Regions from separate parts of the Pseudomonas sp. GD03903 genome, predicted to be linked through region 1. Evidence: riboswitches for the same ligand, from Rfam matches in the RefSeq annotation. Region 1 holds a riboswitch; each other region holds the start of a gene.
The links. Region 1 has a riboswitch for cobalamin ahead of N5C91_RS11780 (TonB-dependent receptor). Riboswitches for the same ligand answer to the same signal wherever they lie in the genome.
Positions count from the first base shown of each region.

Region 2: it holds a riboswitch for cobalamin, as region 1 does, so the genes downstream of both, N5C91_RS02855 (TonB-dependent receptor) here and N5C91_RS11780 (TonB-dependent receptor) in region 1, are expected to answer to the same signal.
Region 3: it holds a riboswitch for cobalamin, as region 1 does, so the genes downstream of both, cobW (cobalamin biosynthesis protein CobW) here and N5C91_RS11780 (TonB-dependent receptor) in region 1, are expected to answer to the same signal.
Region 4: it holds a riboswitch for cobalamin, as region 1 does, so the genes downstream of both, cobG (precorrin-3B synthase) here and N5C91_RS11780 (TonB-dependent receptor) in region 1, are expected to answer to the same signal.

Region 1 covers NZ_JAOCBT010000006.1:182,828-187,982, reverse strand. The annotation lists gene N5C91_RS11780 (TonB-dependent receptor) at 58-1,914, opposite strand; cobalamin riboswitch at 2,010-2,208, opposite strand; gene eutS (ethanolamine utilization microcompartment protein EutS) at 2,468-2,803, shown strand; gene N5C91_RS11770 (EutP/PduV family microcompartment system protein) at 2,806-3,273, shown strand; gene eutQ (ethanolamine utilization acetate kinase EutQ) at 3,270-3,983, shown strand; gene eutT (ethanolamine utilization cob(I)yrinic acid a,c-diamide adenosyltransferase EutT) at 3,991-4,824, shown strand; gene N5C91_RS11755 (phosphate acetyltransferase) at 4,821-5,155, shown strand, end outside.
Region 2 covers NZ_JAOCBT010000002.1:70,492-75,646, reverse strand. The annotation lists gene N5C91_RS02865 (ABC transporter substrate-binding protein) at 1-388, opposite strand, end outside; gene N5C91_RS02860 ((2Fe-2S) ferredoxin domain-containing protein) at 520-1,224, opposite strand; gene N5C91_RS02855 (TonB-dependent receptor) at 1,224-3,146, opposite strand; cobalamin riboswitch at 3,273-3,480, opposite strand; gene N5C91_RS02850 (VOC family protein) at 3,542-3,970, opposite strand; gene N5C91_RS02845 (class I SAM-dependent methyltransferase) at 4,031-4,759, opposite strand; gene N5C91_RS02840 (cupin domain-containing protein) at 4,925-5,155, shown strand, end outside.
Region 3 covers NZ_JAOCBT010000006.1:310,009-315,163, forward strand. The annotation lists gene cobM (precorrin-4 C(11)-methyltransferase) at 213-959, opposite strand; gene N5C91_RS12405 (cobalamin biosynthesis protein) at 956-1,372, opposite strand; gene N5C91_RS12410 (CbtA family protein) at 1,445-2,164, opposite strand; gene N5C91_RS12415 (CbtB-domain containing protein) at 2,323-2,508, opposite strand; cobalamin riboswitch at 2,614-2,826, opposite strand; cobalamin riboswitch at 2,887-3,082, shown strand; gene cobW (cobalamin biosynthesis protein CobW) at 3,178-4,230, shown strand; gene cobN (cobaltochelatase subunit CobN) at 4,337-5,155, shown strand, end outside.
Region 4 covers NZ_JAOCBT010000006.1:323,023-328,177, forward strand. The annotation lists gene N5C91_RS12455 (cobalt-precorrin-6A reductase) at 1-330, opposite strand, end outside; gene N5C91_RS12460 (cobalt-precorrin-5B (C(1))-methyltransferase) at 327-1,424, opposite strand; gene cbiE (precorrin-6y C5,15-methyltransferase (decarboxylating) subunit CbiE) at 1,491-2,693, opposite strand; cobalamin riboswitch at 2,761-3,001, shown strand; gene cobG (precorrin-3B synthase) at 3,088-4,434, shown strand; gene N5C91_RS12475 (precorrin-8X methylmutase) at 4,427-5,053, shown strand; gene N5C91_RS12480 (precorrin-2 C(20)-methyltransferase) at 5,053-5,155, shown strand, end outside.

The DNA of each region.
Region 1 (5,155 bases):
TGCCAGGCACGATGGGTATCGCTTCGCTCCACGCCATCCTACGAAATGCCTTGCGCCCTACAGCTCCGGCGTCCAGGTTACCGCCAGCAGCGCGGTGCGGCCGGGTTCGCGGTAGGGGCGGGCTTCGCCCATGAAGTCCATCGGGCTGGTCGGGCGCAGGTAGTCGCCCAGGGTGTAGTTGCGGTCCAGGGCGTTATCCAGCTTCAGGTCGAAGCGGATTTCATTGCTGGCCAGCCAGCTGCTGCGCAGGTCGAGCACGCCGTAGCCGGAGAGTTCGCGGGTGTTGGCCGCGTCGTCGTAGCGCTGGCTGACCGCGCGCCAGGTGCCGCCGACGCCGAAGGCGCCGAACTGTCGATCCAGGTCCAGGCTCAGGGTGCGGCGCGCGCGATAGGGCAGGGTGTGCCCGGTATCGCGGTCGCGCGGGTCGATCATGCTCAGGCCGAGGGCGGCCTGCCAGCCCAGCACGTCGCGCGCAACGCTGGCCTCGAAGCCATTGATACGCGCCTTGTTGATGTTCTCCGGCTGATTGCTGGTGCTGTCCCAGGCGATCAGGTCGTCGATCTCGGTGCGGTACAGCGAGGCTTCCAGGTGTGTGCCTTCGATGTCGCCGCGCCATTGCAGCTCATAGGTCTTCGAGGTCTCGGCCTTCAGGTCCGGGTTGCTCGCGCCGGGGTAGTAGAGGTCGCTGAAGGTCGGCGCGCGGAAGCCCTCGCCGTAGCTGGCGATCCAGGTCTGGTTGTCGCCGACCGGCAGGCTGAAGGCGGCGTTCCAGCTGTTCTGGCTGCCGTAGGCCTGGTTGTTGTCGTGGCGGATGCCCAGCTCGGTGCCGAAGTTGTCGCCCTTGAAGCTGTGCTGGGCGAAGAACGCGCGGTTGCTGCGCTGGTCGTCGGCGAAGGCGGTGCTGCCGTCGACCTTGTCCTGGTACCAGTCGGTGCCCAGGGCCAGCTGGTTGGCTTCGTCGAGCTGCAGGCGGTTGATCCAGCTCGCCGAGTGGCGGGTGGTTTCCAGGGTGCCGTTGTTCCAGCTATCGGCCGCGCCCACGGCCTTGTTGCGGTCGAAGCTGCGGCCGAGTTCGAGGCGGCTGTTCCACATTTTCGTGATCTGGCCGTCGAGGTAGGCGCTGTAGCTGCTGACACGGAATTCGTCCTGCGGCGTACCGGGCTCGAAGTTGTAGGCGTCGTCGTATTCGTTCTTGCCGCGCTGGTCGTTGAGGTTCAGGCCGGCCTTCCAGTCCTCGCTGAAGCGATGGTCCAGGTTCAGGTGCACGGCCTTGTTGCGCTGGGAGTCGTGGTCGTTGTCGGCGCCGACGTTGTCGCTGGTGCGGTCCCAGCCCTGGCTCTCGTCGAGGCTGCCACCGAGGTTGTAGCGGGTCTGCTCGTTGCCGCCGGAAAGGCTCAGGCTGCGCTCGAAGGTGCCGTGGCTGCCGGCGGCCAGGCGCACTTCCGGATGCAGCCCGGCTTCGCCGCGGCGGGTGAAGATCTGGATGACCCCACCGATCGCATCGGCGCCATACAGCGCCGAGCGCGGGCCACGGGTGACCTCGACGCGTTCGATGCTGTCGACGCTCAGGTAATCCAGGCGGGCGATGCCGCTGCTGGCCGAGGCGATGCGCTGGCCGTCCACCAGTACCAGGGTCTGCGCGGTGCTGGTGCCGCGTACGGAATAGGACACCACGCCGCCGGAGCTGCCCATCTGCACGCCGGGCACACGGGCGAGCAGGGCGGGGACGCTGCGCACCTGCAGGCGTTCGATGTCGGCGCGGGTGAACACGCTGTTGGCCGAGGTGGCTTCGGCGCGCGGCTGGGCCTGGCGGGCGGAGGTGATCACCTGGTCGGAGAGCGTGTAGATGTCGCCAGCGGCGAAGGCCATGCCGGGCAGCAGGCTGGTGGCCAGGGCGAGTCGGGTCAGTTTCATGGAGCGTCCTCAAAAGCGGTCGGATGACTTTCGAGGAGGGCGTGACAAGGGCGGACGATGCAGCACCGCGCTTGACGGTGCGGCCCTCCGCAACACCTGTCGGGGCGTGTCGAGGGCGGTCTCCGGGCTGCCGGCATCACATCGCCGCCTTCCCGCGTTCATGCAGTGGCGGATGGCGATGTTGCACTCCCGCAGGGAGTGCGCCGGTTACCGTTGCGGGGGCAGCGCAGGTCTTTCACCTGCTTCCCGTTACCTCGAACGAAAACGGGGCGAACCTTACGAGCTAGTTCCGGTGCGGGCAAGTACCAGCAGTCCCCCCATTGCCAGGCGGGCAACCCGGGCAGGCGTCTTCACGCCGCATTGAAAGCTGCGCCACAGCAGGGCCCGCCTCGCTTTCCCGAACTGCGACGAAATCGCTCAGACGGCGTGACGATCAGCGCGAAAGTTGACCGGGCGCAAGGGTGCCGCGGCAGCGCTGCAGATTTGCCGGAAATAGATAGGGCCTGTCGATCCTTGCTCCTTAGCCTTCGGGTCAAGTCAGGAGGGCCAGGCAATGTCCAGAGAGCGAATCATCCAGGAGTTTGTACCGGGGAAGCAGGTCACCCTGGCGCACCTGATCGCCCATCCGCAGGAAGACCTCTCGAGCAAGATCGGCGTCCCCGGCGCCCAGGCCATCGGCATCATGACGCTGACCCCCGGAGAGACCGCGATGATCGCCGGTGACTTCGCCACCAAGGCGGCCGACGTGCAGATCGGTTTCCTCGATCGCTTCAGCGGCGCCCTGGTGCTGCACGGCAGCGTCGGCGCGGTGGAAGAGGCGTTGCAGCGGACCTGCGAGGCGCTGGGCCGGCTGCTCGACTACAGCGTCTGCACGGTCACCCGGAGCTGATGATGAGCACCTTGCGATACGCCCTGGTGGGTGGCGTCGGAGCCGGCAAGACCACCCTGTTCAATGCGCTGCGCGGGCGCGACGAAGCCGCCCGCAAGACCCAGGCGCTGGATTACGACCCCTGTGGCGCGCTGGATACCCCCGGCGAATTTGTCAGCCACCCGCGTCTTTATCGCGCGCTGATCACCAGTACCGATGACGTCGACGTGCTGGTCTACGTGCACCCGGCCGACTCGAACGAATGCCGGTTGCCGCCCGGCCTGCTGGACATCCATGCCGGCAAGCGCGTGCTCGCGGTGATCAGCAAGTGCGACCTGCCCGGTGTCGATCTGCCCGCCGTCGAGAGCCTGCTGCGGCGCCACGGCATCGAAGGCCCCTTTGTCCATACCACGCGCGACGACCCCGCCAGCATTGAGCGCTTGCGCCAACTGCTGAGCGAAGGCCATCGGATCGAGGAAGAGTTGAAATGAAGAAGCTGATTACCGCCGGGACCATCCGCGAGGCCGTCGCTGCCGGCCAGACTGCGCTGCAGGTCGAGTTGCCGCACTGCATCGTCACACCCGAGGCGCGAATGATCGCCGAGGAAGCGGGGCTGGCACTCATCGAGCGGGTGGTCGGCGCGACCGCGCAACCCGCGATGACCGTCGAGAAGCAGGAGGCCCCGGGGATTGCCGGTGAAAACGACCTGGCGCAGATTCGCGCCGCGGTCATGGCGCGGCTGCCGGCCGGTGTGGATGAAGCCCTGGTGGAGCAGCTCGTGCGCAAAGCCGCCCAGGCTGGCCCGGCCCAGGCAAGCGCCGCGCAGGCCGGGTTCGAGGCCCGCACCGGTTCGGGCGGGATCAAGCTGGTCAAGGGCGACTCGGTGCGCTTCGGCCTGCTGGATGGCGTCGAGGGCGGCGGCCAGATCGGTATCACCGACGTGGTCGGCAGCGAAGATGGCAGCAGCATGGGCGCCGGCTTCATGCAGTGGGAGAACGCCTTCTTCCCCTGGACGCTGAACTACGACGAGGTCGACCTGGTGCTGGAAGGCGAGCTGCACATTCGCCAGAACGGCGAGACGCTGATCGGCAGGCCAGGCGATGTGCTGTTCATTCCCAAGGGCAGCCACATCGAGTTCGGTACGCCCAGCCGCGTGCGCTTCCTTTATGTGGCCTGGCCGGCCAACTGGCAGGAACAGTGAGGCAGCCATGAGCACCTTCATCACCGAAACCTGGTTGCGCGAGCGCCACGGCCTGAGCGAGGGCACCGAGCTGCGCCTGCCGGCCGACGCGCGACTGACGCCGGCCGCCCGCACGCTGATCGAAGAGCGGCGGCTTTCGGTGAAGTTCCTCGATGAGCAGGGGCGCCTCTACCGTGAAGTACAAGGCGAGGAGGGCGCCCAGCTGCAACCCGTGCACGGGCTCACCGGCAGCGCCGAGAAACCGCGCGCTTGCTGCCAGCTGTGTGGCCACGCCCCCGAACGCAAGCCGGCGGGAATGACGCACCTGAGCGCCACCGAGCTGGTTGCCAAGAGCGACCCGCGCCTGCGTTTTCGCGCTGAGCTGGATGCGGCGATCGCGCTGGCCGTCTGGCTGCAGGTGGAGTTGCGCGAGCCGAGCGAGCTGGCCCTGTGGCTCGCCGATATCCGCTCGGTGCTGGGGCAACTGATGCGCGCCGACGCCGTCGATGAACCCTTGGCCGGTTTCACGGTGGGCGGGCTGGACGACGCGCTCATCCACCGGATTTCCCACGCGCCGCTGAAATACCTGGGGCATGACCATGTCGTCCCCGAACTGGGCCTCGGCCGTCCGGCGGCCTTGCTCAACCTGCTGCGCGCCAAGGTGCGTGAAGTGGAAATCAGCGCGGCCCAGGTGTTCACCGCACCTGGTTTCCAGGTCCGCCGCGCGGACCTGCTGCATGTGCTGAACCGACTCTCCAGTGCCCTCTATGTGGCGATGCTGATGAGTGCAATGAATCTGCGTGGCAAGCCCTGGCCGAACAGCCAGACGCTGCGCGAGCGTGTCGAAGGAGAGCGGCCGTGAGCCTGATCGATGAGTGTCGCCGGGCTGCCCGGCTGAATCCGCCGCGGGTGGTTTTCCCCGACGCCCTGGACCGCCGGGCCATCGAGGCCGCGCAGTACCTCAAGGCCGAAGGGCTGGCCGAGCCATTGCTGGTCGCGGACCCCTTCGCCCTGCGCAGCTATTGCCTGGAGCGGCGTATCCATCTCGGCCAGGTGCCGGTGCTCGATCCGCGTCACTCGCCGTGGCGCCAGCGTTTCGCCGAAAGCCTGGCGCAGCGGCAGAGCCGCCTGACCCCGGAGCAATCGCTGGAGCAGCTGGGCAATCCGCTGTGGTTCGCCGCGGCGATGCTGGA
Region 2 (5,155 bases), on a different contig from region 1:
CGACGCCCGCAAAAAGATCACCCTGCCGCGCCAGGCAGCCGGCATCCAGCAGGTAGCTGGCGACCCCGTGGCCGGCCAGCTCCTCGCGGGACAGATTGCCCAGGCGGAAGGCCGAGGCGAAGCCGGCCACCACCAGGTCCGGCTGCTGCGCGTAGACCGCCTCTGCCGACGGGTACTGGCGCGCCAGCAGCGGCACGCCGCGATAGCGGCCGCCACTCAGGTTGAGGTCGTCATCGATGTAGGCCACGCCGATCAATCGCGACCCGGCCCCCAGCGCCAGCAGCAGGTCGGCGGCGTGCTGGTTGAGGGCGAGGATGCGCTGCGGCGGGTGGTCGATGTGCCAGTCCTGTCCACAATTGCGGTAGTCCTGGGCAGTGGCCGTCGCCATGCCCAGCATCGCCGCCAGCCCGAACGCCAATGCCAATGTGTAGGAGCGAGCTTGCTCGCGAACCCTCCCGGGCGCCCAAGGCATCAAGCGGTTCGCGAGCAAGCTCGCTCCTACGAAAAGCAGTCGGCGCATCATGGCTCTCCATCCACGCGCAACTCGGCCACCGGCACGCCATCAAGCAGATGCTCCTGCACCACCCGACAAACCTGCTCATCACTGCGCAGGCCGTACCAGACGCGCTCGGGGTAGACCGTCAGCACCGGCCCGCGATTGCAGGGGAACTGGCAACCGGTGCGGGTCAGCAACGCGCCCTTGGCGTTCTCGTAGAGGTCATGGCGAATCAGCTCGCGACGCAGGGTCTTCCACAACGGCAACGCGCCCCGGCGCACGCAGCGTGGCCCTGCGCAGAGGAACAGGTGATGACGATGTGGCGGCGGTGCGCACCAGTCCGGCTGCGACGGCACCGCACCGACACCCCGGCATTCCAGCTGCTGCGCCGGATCATCGATTGCCGCCAGCACCGCGCCGACGTCGAGCCCGCCCCGGCCGAGCGCCGATGCCGTGATGCTCGGTACCGGCGCCTGCGGAAACTCATCCGCCAGTACTGCCAGTTCGGCGCGCAGCCAGTCGAGGTAGGCGCCGTCGGTGGCGGGTTCCAGGTCGACCAGCAACAAGGCCGCGCCATCGGCAAGCTGCGCGCGCGCTCGCGCCCAGAGCCCATCGAAACCCTCGCTGGTGTCGATACTCTCGACACCCGCCAGACGCGCCGACACCTCGCGCTGCAGGCGCTCGCCCTGGGCCCCGGCCAGTGGGCCGACCAGCAGGATGGCCTTCATCAGAAGCTGAAGGTGTAGCGCAGCTCGGCGCTGCGCGGCCGGCCGAGGTTGTCTACCTGGCGGATGCCGTTGCTGGTGCGGCCGGTGGCGTAGTCGCGATCGAGCAGGTTCTCCAGCAGCAGGCTCAGGCGATGCGCGCGAGCCGCGTCAAGGTAGCGATAGGCATCGCCGTCGAGCACGGTGTAATGGCCGTAGTCGTCGTCCTGGGCGCTGACGATGGAGCCCACATATCGCATGGCGAGGCCGGCGCCCCAGAGGTTGTCGTCATAGCCCAGACGCACACGGGCGAAGAAGTGCGGGATGTTGTTCACCGTCACGCCCTCGCGGCTGTCCACCAGATTGCGCGTGGCGTCGGCGGAGAGCTGCCAATGGCGGTCGAACTGCCACTGGCCGTTGGCTTCCACGCCGCGCACCTCGATCTCGCCGTTGCCGTTCACCCATTGATCGCCCGCGAGGGTGATGAGGTCGGTGATCTCGCGGCGGAACAGCGTGACGCTGCCGCTCCACGGCTGCTCGAACAGCTCGCCGGTGTAATCCAGGCCCAGCTCGGCATTGCGGCTGCGCTCAGGCTTGAGGTCGCGGTTGCCGACTTCGTCGCCCGGCTCGTTGACGAACAGTTGCTCGGCGGTGGGCAACTTGAAGGCGGTGCCGAACTGGCCGCGCAGCTTGAGCTGCTGCGTGAGGTCATACAGCGAGGTGAGCAACCACACCGTGGCGCCCTCGCCGCCGGAGATTTCCTCGCGGCGCACGCCCAGGCTCGGGTGCCAGTCGGGCAGCGCGTCGATGCGCGGGCGCAGCTGGGCGTACAGCGCATGGGACTCGGCCTTGTCGTTGTCGATGATCAGCACATCGTCCTGGCCCTTGTACCACTGGTTGTCGCTGCCGAAGACCAGCTCGTGACCGCCGCCGAACCTGGCCTTTCCTTCCAGTTGCGCGCCCCAGTCGGTGAAGCCCCAGTAGTCATTGTGATTGAGCACCTGGGTGCCGCCGCCCTGCAGGTTGTAGACGCGGTCGTAGCGGGTGTCCCAGTCGTTGAGGTGGGTCTTGGCGAACCAGCTGAAGTCGTCGCTGACGCTCTGCTGGAAGGTCGCCGTGGCGATCTGCTGCACGCGGTTGTTGCTGGTGTGGTGGTTCGATGTCGGCCGGGCGAAGTCCAGCTCGGCGTCGGCGTACTGGTAGAACAGCTCCAGCCGCGAGGCATCGCCGATGGCCTGGATGGCCTTGGCGCCGAACACATTGACGTCATAGGAGCGGCGCTTGTCGCTGACCGTGCTGGTCATGTCGCGGTCGCGGTATGGCTGGTAGCCGTCGGAGCGGTTGTGACTGACGTAGGCCATCAGGCCGAGGTCGCCCAGGCCGTTGTGCACAACCTTCTCCGCGCGGGCATCGCCGCTTCGGCCCTTGAAGGTATCCAGGCCAAGGTTGACCTCGCCGGACGCCTCGCGAGAACGCGCGCTGCGGGTGACGATATTGATCACCCCGGACACCGCCTGGGTGCCGAACAGCAGGCCCTGGCCGCCCTTGAGCACCTCGATGCGCTCCACTGCGGTGGTCGGCAGGGTGTCGATGTAAATGCCGCCGTAGAGGCGGTTGTTCAGGCGCACGCCGTCCAGCAGGATCAGCGTGTCGTCGTTGCGCCCGCCCAGCAGCGAGTAGGTGCCGTAGTCGAACGGGCCGTTCTTCGGCGCGACGAACAGGCCGGGCACGTACATCTGCAGCACGCGGGTGATGTCGGCGCTGGGGCCGGCGCGCTCGATCTGCTGGCGATCGATGACTTCCAGCTTGCTGCCGTAGCGGGCCATGTCGGCCACCGTGGTGGACTCCACGGAAGGCGCGCTGACGATTTCGTCCGCGAGATCAAGCGGAGCCGCCACAAGCTGCGAGCTCAGGGCACAGAGGGAGAGAACGGGAGACCAGCGCATCGCGCGCCGGGAGTTGGAAGCAGGAGAATGCAAGGTGATCGCCTCGAAATCGGGATTTCGCAGGCGGCGCAGCGACACCCGGAACGAGCGCGCCCCGGGAACCGGCTCACGCCCGCCCACCGCGGGTTTGCCAAACAGGTTCCAGGCCGGTCTCCGGGCTCGCGAGGGTCCTGGGGCATCCGCCTTCCCATGCTTGCGCACAGTGGCCTAGTGGATGCTCCGCTCGCTTACCGTTGCGGGGGCAGCGCCGGACTGATCGCACGAGGGCGACGCACCGGCTTCCCGTTTCACCTCACGCACGGCGGCGTGAGGCACCTGGAACGGGGCGCATATCAACATTTGCGGTGGGAAAGCGTCAAGCTCGGGGCTTGGGCAGGATGTTGCGGACGTAGCCTTCAGTGCCACGGATCGTAGGTGCCGAAGCTCCAGATGTGCCCTTCCGGGTCGCGGCAGGTGAAGCCCTGGCCGCCGTAGTCTTCGTCCTTGATGTCGATGACGATCTGCGCAGCGCCTGCCACCGCTGCGCGGTACAGCGCTTCGGCATCCTTCACCACCACGTAGATGCTCTGGGTGCAGCCGCCGATCTCGTCGGGCTGGCGCATCAGCCGGCCGTACTCGTTGTCGTGCAGCGAGCCGAGCATTACCAGGCCGCTGCCATCGGCCAGCGCCAGCTGCGCGTGGGCGATACCGCCGTGGTCATCGGCGACCACCAGTTGCCGCTGGAAGCCGAAGGTCGTACACAACCAGTCGATGGCCTGGGGCGCATCACGGTAGCGCAGGCAGGGAATGACGCTGGGGCGGGCGATGGGAGCGGGCGTGGACATGGCGGTCTCCGGCGAGGAACGGGCGCAATGTTCTGAGCATAGTCGCGCGCTTTTCGCTCCTCAGCGCTGCGCGGCGACCAGCAGCAACATCGGCCGCTCGCGCTCTTCGGCCAGTGCCGGATTGGCCTGCACCTGTCCGGCGCTCGGGCCCCAGTCCTCGACGTGACGCAACGTCAGCCCCGCGCCGATAACCGCATTCAGGATGCTGCCGAGGGTGCGATGGTGCTTGAGCACGCCCTTGGCCAGCCAGTCGGTGCGGCGTTCGCCTTCATCCTGGTAATGGTCCACCGGCCAGCAGCGGCGTCCATCGCCGTCGACGACCCAGCCGGGCTTGACCGAGGCCATGTAGATCGGGTGTTCGATGGAGAACACCAGGCTGCCGCCGGGGCGCAGCGCGTCGTGCACGTTGCGCATGAAATGCGCCAGGTCTGCGAGGTAATGCAGGGTCAGCGAGCTGTAGGCAAGGTCGAAGGCCGCGGTGGGCAATTCGAGCTGGTCGAGGTCGGCATGGAAGTAGCTCACCTGTGCGGCGTCGGTGTTCGCCCGTGCGTGGTCGAGCATCTTCTGCGACACGTCCAGCCCGCTCACCGTGCGCGCGCCCTGCTCCGCGGCGTAACGGCTGAACCAGCCGTAGCCGCAACCGAGATCGACCACGTCGAGGCCCTCCAGCGGCGGCAGCAGCGAACGCAGCGCGGCCCACTCCGGCGCGCCATCCAGGCCGTGCATCGAACGCGGCAGCTGGGCGTAGCCAGCGAAGAATTCGGGATTGTCGTAGATGTTCTGCGCCATGGAACGGCACTCCTTTCTGACGGACCAAGGACCGATTGTCTGCGTCAAGGGCGAGGGCGGCAACCCGATGAGGTCAATGCCGGGGCGATCGAAGCGCAATTTCCTGCAAGACCGCCCGCCGGGGCCGCCGTAGTTTCGGGAGAAAGATCCCCAGGAGAAAACACCGTGACCCAACGCCAATCGATCAACCTGCAGGACAAGCTCGGCCGCATTACCGAAACCTGGCAACCGCGGGTGATCGCCGAGATGAACGACTACCAGTTCAAGGTGGTGAAACTGCACGGCGACTTCGTCTGGCACAGCCACGCCGACACCGACGAGACCTTCATCGTGCTCGACGGCGAACTGCGCATCGACTTTCGCGACGGTCCGCTGACGCTGCGGGCTGGCGAGCTG
Region 3 (5,155 bases), 130 kb from region 1:
ACCCGACAGTCCTGTACTCGGATCAGCCCTCACCCTAACCCTCTCCCAAGGGGAGAGGGGATTGTTCGGTACAGGATGAAACCTTGTCGTTCGCCGGCACGGGAGGCTCCCTCTCCCCCTGGGAGAGGGCTGGGGTGAGGGGAAGGCGCTGGCACGGACTTACCTGAAAAAGACAGTTGCTCCTACGCTTGCAGTGGCATCACAAAACAGGCTTACGGCCGATACAGGTGCGCATGCTCCGCGCTGTACAGCGACGAATCGGCAAAACCTTCCGCCCCCAGCACCCTGCCCACCAGGATCAGCGCCGTACGCCGGAAACCCTTGGCTTCGGCCTTGGGCAGGATGTCGCCGAGGGTGCCGGCGACCTGGTCCTGGTCCGGCCAGCTGGCGCGGTGGATCACTGCGATAGGGCAGTCGGCGCCGTAGTGCGGCAGCAGTTCGGCGACGATGTTCGCCAACTGGCCAACCCCCAGATGAATCGCCAGGGTCGCGCGGTGCTGCGCCAGTTCGGCGAGGGATTCGCCGTCAGGCATGCGCGTCTTGTGGGCGTAACGGGTGAGGATCAGCGTCTGCGAGATGTCCGGCAGGGTCAGCTCGCAGCCGAGTATCGCCGCACAGGCAGAAGTGGCCGTGACGCCGGGAACGATCTCGTAGGGAATACCCAGCTCACGCAGGTGGCGAATCTGCTCGCCGATGGCGCCGTACAGCGAGGGATCACCGGAGTGCACCCGTGCCACGTCCTTGCCCTCGGCATGGGCCTGCGCCAGCAGCGCGACGATCTCGTCCAGGTTCAGTTCGGCGGTATTCACCACGCGTTCGGCACTGTGCCCTTCCAGCACCGCTGGCGGCACCAGCGAGCCGGCGTAGAGGATCACCGGGCAGGTGCGGATCAACCGCTGGCCCTTGACCGTAATGAGCTCGGGGTCGCCGGGGCCGGCGCCGATGAAGAAGACCGTCATGGCTGCTCCTGTGCGGATTCGACGGGGATGAAGGCCAACGCGCAGGTGGCTTGATCGCTGCGCCGTTTGCCCACCAGCAGTCGCGCCGGCGCACCGGCCTGGGCTTCGGCCTGCAGCAGCGCTGCGGCTTCGGCAACGCTGGCAGCGCCAGTGCTCGTACGGACCGTTTCGGAAGGTTGCTCGAGGCGCGGCTCGCAAGTGGCCAGCTGCTGCGGCGTGAACAGCGCCAGCGGCAGATCGAGGGCGGCGGCCAGTGCCTTCAGCCCCTCTTCGTCCGCCTTCAACGTGGCACTGGCCAGCGCGGTAAGGTCCGACTCATCGAGCCCGGCTTCCACCAGCGTATCGCGCAGCAGCTCGCGCAGTTCATCGAGCGAGCAGCCGCGACGGCAACCCAGGCCGGCAACCAGCGTCATTGTCTATCTCCACAAAACAAAACCCCGCAGACGGTCAGACCGGCTGCGGGGAGGTCGAGCATAACGCGCGGATCAGGCCGACGGCGCGAAGCGACGGAACAGCCAGGCAGCCACCAGGCCCAGGGCCGCCCAGAACACCGCGTTGGTGATCAGCGAGGCGACGATGAACTCGTGGGCGATGCTTTCCGGCGCGAGGCTGGAATGCACTTCCGGCTGCGGTGCGCCGATTACATGCGGCACCACCAGCAGGGTGATACCGATGCCACGCAGCGCCCAGTTGCGGCCGAACACCAGCAGCGCAAGGCCGCCAGCGGTGGCAGCGGCGGTGCCGATCCACCAGGTCTGCCGTAGGGTCAGGTCGGCGGCGGCGGTGCCGGGCACCTCCGGCGGCAGGCCGAGGGACGGTGCCAGGGTGAACACGGCGAAACCGGCCAGGCCCCAGAGCAGGCCTTCGGAGGTCTTGCCTGGCGCACGCAGGGTGAACAGGCCAGCCAGCATCAGGGCGAAGCCCACCGCGACCACCAGGTTGCCCCCAGTGGTGGAGAGGATGCGCTGCCAGCCGTCTTCCGGCTCCCAGGCTTCCGCGTCGTGCTCGTGGGCGGCCACTGCGCCAGCGGCGTGGTCGTGGGCGTGCTCGTGGTGTTCCTCGACCAGCGCGGCGGCCGGCTCGGCCTTCTCGTAGGTTTCCGCCTTGAGGATCAGCGGGGACACCCACAGCAGCTGAACCACAGTCAGCACCAGCGCCGCGATCAGACCGGCGAAACCGGCGGTCTGGGCGATACGTTTGATCATTTTTTCCTTTCCTTTCCGAACTCTCGAATCGAGCGAGCTAGCGCCAGGCAAGGCGGAGGATCGGCGGGGACGCGGAGCTGACTGAAGTCAATGAGCAGTCCACGGCGATACTCCAACGCAGCCTGGCCGACGCGCAGCCGATTGGGCTCAGAACAGCATTAGTGGCAGGGGAAACCGGCGCTGTGGCGGGTATCGTGCGCGGCGTTGTGCACCGCATCGATGTGCGAGAAGCCGGCGAAATACACCAGCAGCGCACCGAGCAGGCTGGCGCCAACGGCCAGGCTGATGCGCTTGGAAAGGGGGATGGAAGTGCTCGACGCGTGCGTCAGGGTGCTGCTGGACATGAACGTTCCCTCTGGAAATCAAAGTAAGAGAACGCAGAGGTTGAACGCATTCGAACGCGCCGGAACGGTCGCGCCACGGCCTGCGCCCGCCCACCGCGGGTTTGCCAAAAACGAAGAATTCCAGGCCGGTCTCCGGGCTTGCGATGTCGGCCAGTGGCCAAGCGGGTCAACCTTCCCATGCCGGAGCACAGTGGCTACTGATGACCCTACGATCGCTTACCGTTGCGGGGGCAGCGCCGGACTGGTCCTTGCGGACGCACCGGCTTCCCGTTTCACCTCGCGCGCGTGGCGCGAGACACCTGAAACCGCGCTAGCTGACCACGAAGCCCTGCAAGCGTCAACCGATCCCCGGCGATTGACCGCCCCGCCGTCGCTGCGTAGCCTTCCCTGCTTCGAGGTTCTCCGGCGCTGGCCGGAGCTAAGAGGGAACGTGGAAATCTTCGGATGTGCCACGGCTGCCCCCGCAACTGTGAACAGCCTGTTCTTTCACAAGCCACTGCCGGCCACGGCGGGAAGGCGAAAGAACTCAAGAGGGCTGTGAGCCAGGAGACCTGCCTCGACCAGTATCACGACAACCGGGCGGGGTGATCCGGTGGCGACCTTCGTTGCGCGGCGAACCCGCGCGCGCGCCCTTCATCCGCCCTCCAACTCTCTGCTTGCGAGGCGCGCATGAAGACCCTGGCCAAACTCCCCGTCACCATCGTCACCGGCTTCCTCGGCGCCGGGAAGACCACCCTGCTCCGCCACATGCTGGATAACGCCGAAGGCCGCCGCATCGCGGTGATCGTCAACGAATTCGGCGAGCTGGGCATCGACGGCGAAATCCTCAAGCAGTGCTCCATCGGTTGCAGCGAAGAAGAGGCGGTCGGCCGCGTCTTCGAACTGGCCAACGGCTGCCTGTGCTGCACCGTGCAGGAAGAATTCTTCCCGGTGATGCGCGAACTGGTGGCACGCCGTGGCGACCTCGACCAGATTCTCATCGAAACCTCCGGCCTGGCCCTGCCCAAGCCGCTGGTGCAGGCCTTCCAGTGGCCGGAAATCCGCAATGCCTGCACCGTTGACGCGGTGATCACCGTGGTCGACAGCCCGGCCGTGGCCGCCGGCACCTTCGCCGCCCATCCCGAACAGGTGGACGAGCAGCGCAAGCAGGACCCGAACCTGGACCACGAATCGCCGCTGCACGAACTCTTCGAAGACCAGCTCGCCAGCGCCGACCTGGTGGTGCTGAACAAGGCCGACCTGCTGGACGCCGACGCGCTCGCCCGCGTGCGCGCCGAAGTCGCCGAGGAACTGCCGCCGGCGGTGAAGATCGTCGAAGCCAATTCCGGCCAGCTGCCGCTCTCCGTGCTGCTGGGGCTGAACGCCGAGGCCGAGCTGCACATCGACAGCCGCCCCACACACCACGACCATGAAGGCCATGAAGATCACGACCACGACGAGTTCGACTCCTTCCACGTCGACCTCCCGGAAGTGGAAGAGCGCGCCCTGCTCGACGCACTGAACGCACTGGTCGAGCGCCACGCCGTGCTGCGCATCAAGGGCTTCGTCGCCATCCCCGGCAAGCCCATGCGCCTGCTGGTGCAGGGCGTCGGCAAGCGCTTCGACAAGCACTTCGACCGCGCCTGGCGCAGCGACGAAACCCGCAGCACCCGCCTGGTGGTGATCGGCCAGGAACTGGACCAGGCCGCCATCGCCAACGAACTGCGTACCGCCCTGGCATAACACTGCCTTTGTAGGAGCGAGCTTGCTCGCGAACCAACCTCCGCAGCGGGGCATGGTTCGCGAGCAAGCTCGCTCCTACAACAGAGCCCTTTACCGAGCGAGTTCCATGCACCTGCTGCGCACCCAACCCGGCGGCTTCGTTCCCGACGACGGCATCGCCGACCTGGCCCAGACGCCTGCTGAGCTGGTGATCCTCTGCAGCGGCGATTCGCACCTGGCGCTGCTCGCCGAGGCCGCTCGCGAGCTGCCGGCGGACTACCCGAGCCTGCGCCTGGCCAACCCCATGCAGCTGCAGAACCACGCCTCGGTGGACCTCTACGTCGACGAAGTGCTGCAGCACGCCAAGGTCATCCTGATCTCCGTGCACGGCGGCGTCGGCTACTGGCGCTACGGCATGGAGCAACTCGCGGCACTGGCCGAACGCGGCATCACGCTGATCGCCGTACCCGGCGACGACAAGCCCGACCCCGAACTGGCCGCGCTGTGCAATGTGCCCACGCAGGACGCCGAGCGCCTCTGGCAGTACCTGCGCCAGGGCGGCATGGACAACGCCCGGCAATTTTTCGCCTGCCTCGCCACACGCCACCTGCAACGCGACTATCCGTGGAGCGAGCCGCAGACGCTGCCCCGCGTCGCGCTCTATCACCCGCAGACCGGCAGCTGCGACCTCGCCCGCTGGCAGGCCAACTGGCACCCGGAGTGCCCAGTGGCCGCGTTGCTGTTCTATCGCACGCACCTGCAGGCGGCGAACACCGGCTTCATCGATACCTTCTGCGAGCGCCTGCAGGCCCAGGGCATCAATCCGCTCCCCATCGCCGTGGCCAGCCTCAAGGAATCCGCTTGCCTGGAGACGGTGGAAAACCTGCTCGATAGCGCCGATGCCGAGCTGATCATCAACACCACCGGCTTCGCCCAGTCGAACCCG
Region 4 (5,155 bases), 140 kb from region 1:
GACCTCACGCCAGTCGTCTCTTGCCCCAGCCTGCCAGCCGGGGCGACGCAGCGCCCAACAGGGCACGCCAGCCAGTTGCGCGGCGCGGGCAGCGTTGGCGCTGATCTGCGCGGCATAGGGATGGGTGGCGTCGAGCAGCAGGTCGAAGCCCTGCTCGTGGATAAACTGGCCAAGACCTTCGGCACCGCCGTATCCACCGACGCGCACCTCGCAGGCCAGATCATCCGGCACCTTGCCCAGACCGGCGAGGCTGTACAGGTGTTGTGGCCCCAGACGGCGCGCAATGCTCAGCGCCTCTCCGATTCCGCCCAGCAGCAATATGCGCTTCATCGCGCCTCCAACGCCTCGCCCACCAGGTTGCCCTGGCGGTCGATGGCGAAGACTTCCAGTTGTACGTCGGCCGGCACGATGCGCCGGGCAAAGGCCAGTGCACGGGCACAGACTGCATCGCCCAGGGCGACGCCCTCCGCGCGGCACAACGCCAGCGCCTGCTGGCTGGTGTTGGCCTCACGCATGCGCTGCTGCAGGTCCGCCGAAGCGCCGACTTCCGCGGCCCACTCGGCCAGCTGTGGCAGGTCGATGCTGGAGTGACGGCTGTGCAGGTCCATGTGGCCTGCGGCGAGCTTGCTGATCTTGCCGAAGCCACCGCAGACACTGAAGCGCGCCACCGGGACCTTGCGCAGGTGCTTGAGCGCGGCGCCGGCGAAGTCGCCCATCTCGATCAGCGCGGTGTCGTCGAAACCGTAGCGACGGCGCATGGCGTCCTCGCTGGCGTTACCGGTGCAGGCGGCGAGATGACGGAAGCCGTTGGCACGGGCGACATCGATGCCCTGCTGGATCGAGGCGATGTAGGCCGAGCAGGAGAACGGCCGGACGATGCCGGTGGTGCCGAGGATCGACAGGCCGCCAAGGATGCCCAGGCGCGGGTTCATGGTCTTCAGCGCCAGCTCGGCGCCGCCCTCTACGTTGATGGTGACCTCGAAGCCACCGGCATAGCCGCACTCGGCCGCCAATGCCGCGAGGTTGTCGCGCATCATCTGGCGCGGCACCGGGTTGATCGCCGGCTCGCCCACTGGCAGGACCAACCCCGGTTTGGTGACCGTGCCGACGCCAACGCCGGCATGGAAGCGCACGCCGGGCTCGACGCCCAGCGTCACGCGAGCGAAGACCAGCGCACCGTGGGTCACGTCAGGGTCATCACCGGCATCCTTCAGCGTACCGGCCTCAGCCCCCTCGGCGGTGCGCCGGCAGAACTCCAGGCGCAGCGTCGCGTTGCGCTCTTTCGGCAGGACGATCTGCGCGGCATCCAGCGCTTCACCGGTGAGCAACAGGCGCGCGGCGGCGAGGCTGGTCGCGGTAGCGCAACTGCCGGTGGTGTAGCCGCTGCGCAGCGGGCGGGGTTCTTCGGGCGTCTCGTCACGCATAACGAGCAGCATCGTAGGATGGGTGGAGCGAAGCGATACCCATGCAGTCGCGGTACGAAAAACGCTTCATTCCTTCCAGACTTCCAGCAGGGTGATCGGCAACGCCGCGCGCCAGGTATCGAAGCCGCCGAGCGGTTGCGCCTGTGATACCGACAGACGGGTCAGCTCGCCACCCACGCGCTCGCGCCAGCTCACCAGCGCCGCCTCGCTCTGCAGGGTCACGGCATTGGCGACCAGCCGGCCGCCGGGCTTCAGTTGCTCCCAGCAGTGCTCGAAGATGCCGGGCAGCGTGACACCGCCACCAATGAAAATCGCGTCGGGTCGCTCCAGCCCCTGCAGCGCCTCCGGAGCAGCCCCGCAAACCAATTGCAGCGCCGGTACGCCGAGGGCATCGCGATTGAAGCGGATATGCTCCTGGCGCCCTTCGTCGGCTTCGATGGCCAGCGTGCGGCAGCTCGGATGCGCACGCATCCATTCGATGCCGATGGAGCCGCAGCCGGCGCCGACGTCCCAGAGCAGCTCGCCGGGCTTCGGCGCCAGCCGCGCCAGGGTCACGGCGCGCACATCGCGTTTGGTCAGTTGGCCGTCATGGCGGTAAGCGTCGTCAGGCAGGCCGGTGGTCAGTGGCAGACGAACCGCGCCCATGCCGGCGACGCACTGCACAGCCACCAGGTTCAGCGCAGCGGTCTCGCTCTGCGACCAGTCGCTGGCGAGCCCATCGATGCGGCGCTCCGCCTCGCCACCCAGGTGCTCCAGCACGCTGAGGCGACTTGCACCGAAGCCCCGCTCGCGCAGCAGCGCAGCGATGGCCGCCGGGCTGTCGCCATCATTGCTGAGGATCAGCAGCTTCGTACCGTCGTGGATCTGCGCGTTGAGTGCGGCCAACGGCCGCGCCACCAGCGACAGCAGCGTGCAGTCCTGCAACGCCCAGCCCATTCGCGCGGCGGCGAGCGAGGCAGAGGACGGCGCGCTAAGCACGAGCATTTCCGCGGGCGGAATCTGACGGGCAAGGCTCGCGCCAACGCCAAACAGCATTGGATCACCGCTGGCCAGGACGCAGGTCGGCTCGCCGCGCCGGCGCAGCACCGGTTCCAGGCTGAACGGGCTCGGCCAGGCCTGGCGGCGGGCGCCCAGGCAGTGCGGCAGCAGCTCCAGCTGGCGCGGTGCGCCAATCACTTCGCTGGCGGCAAGCAGGGCTCGGCGTGCGGCCTTGCCGAGGCCGGCATAACCGTCCTCGCCGATGCCGACGATGGTCAGCCAGGGCGTCATGAAATGTCCTCAAGGGTGCGACGATCGATCCGACGGGCAGGCTTTTCCTGACATCGGGCAAAGCAGGCATAATACCCGCTTCGTCGGTGCTCGTAGGACGCTTCGCCTTGATGGCGAGGTTTCTCAGAGCCGAAGAGGGAACACGGTTAAGCCGTGGCTGCCCCCGCAACTGTAAGCAGCGAGTCCGCGCAATGCGGCGACACGAGGACGAGGTTCCGTGCCGCCGGCCAGGCCACTGGGCAACCGGGAAGGCCGCGCTGGATGAGGACCTGCCAGCCAGGAGACCTGCCGACGAAACCAGTCGCGCGTGCAGACATCGAGCGGGGTGTATCGGTGTCGTGAAATCCCCCCTGGGGGATTCGCAGGTCACCGCGACCCAGCCCTGGTGACCTCAGTGCAAGACTCCTCAGCCCTGCCCGTCCGCCCGCATGCCTGCCCCGGCCTGCTGCGCATCGTGGCCTCCCGCGATGGCGGCATCTGCCGTATCAAGCTGCCCTGTGGGCAACTCGACGCCCGCGCCGCGCGCGCCATCGCCCAGGCCGCCGAGCGCCATGCCGACGGCGTACTGGAAGCGACCAACCGCGCCAACCTGCAGATTCGCGGTGTGCGGTCTGGCGCCGAAAACGCGCTGAGCCATGAACTGTTGGCCGCCGGCCTCGGCCCGCGTGAACTGGCCTCGGACGATGTGCGCAACCTGCTGGTCAGCCCGGCGCTGGGCCTGGATGCCTCGGCGATTGTCGACCCTGCGCCACTGGCCTGGCAGTTGCTCGACCTGCTGGAGCGCACCCCGCGCTTCCACGGTCTGTCTCCCAAGTTCGGCATTCAGCTGGACGCCGGCGAAGCGCTGGCGATGCTGGAGCACCCCAATGATCTCTGGCTGTCGGCCATGTCCGACGACGCGGCACCGCTGTTCGCCTTCGGCCTCGCCGGTTGCCCGCCGCAGCGCGAGACGGATCGCCCCGCCCTCGCCGCCGTGTCTGTCGAGCAAGTACCACTGCTGGTGGAAAGCCTGCTGCACCTGTTCCTCGATCTCGCCGGCGACGGCCAGACGCGCATGCGCCACCTGCGCGAGATGCTCCGCGACGAAGTGCTGCTGGAACGCCTGCAGCAACGCCTGCCCTTCCCGCTGCACCTCGGGCCGGCCGTGGATGAGTGGCGACGTCCTGTACCGAAGGCTTTCGGCCATCTCGGGATTCAGCCGCAGCGCCAGCCGGACCGCGCCATGGTCGGTGCGGGATTCATCCTCGGACGCCTGGATAGCGCCATGCTGTTCGGCCTGGCCGATCTCGCCGAGCGCTTCAGCGGCGGACAGCTGCGTCTGACGCCCTGGCAAAGTCTGATCCTCCCTGACGTAGCGCAAACCGATGCCGCCGTCGTCCTCGGTGCGCTGGCCAACCTCGGCCTGGTGATCGACGCCGCTCAACCGCTCTCGCGCATCGTCGCGTGCAGCGGCTCCACGGGTTGCGCACGCGGGCTGGCCGACACCAAGGCCGATGCCCTGCGCCTGGCCGCACGCCTGCGTCACACGGCGCCGGCCGGCGTACACCTGTGCGGCTGCCCGCGCTCCTGCGCCGCCGCCCACGTTGCCCCCTACACCCTGCTGGCCGTCGCCGACGGCCGCTATGACCTGTTCCGTCGCACCGATGGCGTAGCCGGATTCGGCCTGCCGCTGGCGCGCAACCTTTCCCTCGATGCCGCGGGCGACCTGCTCGCCGCACCCGGAGTTTCCACCGATGCTTGATTACATCCGCGACGGCCAGGCGATCTACCGCCAATCCTTCGCCACCATCCGCGCCGAGGCCGATCTCACTGGCATCCCCACCGACCTGGAAAAACTCGCCGTGCGGGTGATCCACGCCTGCGGCATGGTCGACGTCGTGCAGGACCTGCGATTCTCCGCTGGCGCCGGAGCCATCGGCCGCGCGGCGCTGGCCGCTGGCGCGCCGATTCTCTGCGACGCGCGGATGGTCGCCGAGGGCATCACCCGCGCCCGCCTGCCGGCACACAACGAGGTGATCTGTACCCTCAACGATCCGGACGTCCCGGAACTCGCCCGCGAGCTGGGCAACACCCGCTCGGCGGTGGCGCTGGAGCACTGGCGTGAGCACCTCGAAGGCAGCGTGGTGGTGATCGGCAATGCGCCGACCGCACTCTTCTACCTGCTGGAAATGCTCGACGCCGGCGCACCGAAACCGGCGCTGATCCTCGGCTTCCCGGTGGGATTCGTCGGTGCCATGGAGTCCAAGGACGCCCTCGCCGCCGACAGCCGTGGCGTGCCCTACGTGATCGTGCGTGGTCGTCGTGGCGGCAGCGCGATGGCGGCCGCAGCGGTGAACGCCCTGGCCACGGAGGTGGAGTGATGACCGGCCGCCTCATCGGCCTGGGCGTCGGCCCGGGTGATCCGGAACTGCTGACCCTCAAGGCCCTGCGCCTGCTGCGTGCATCGCCGGTGATCGCGTACT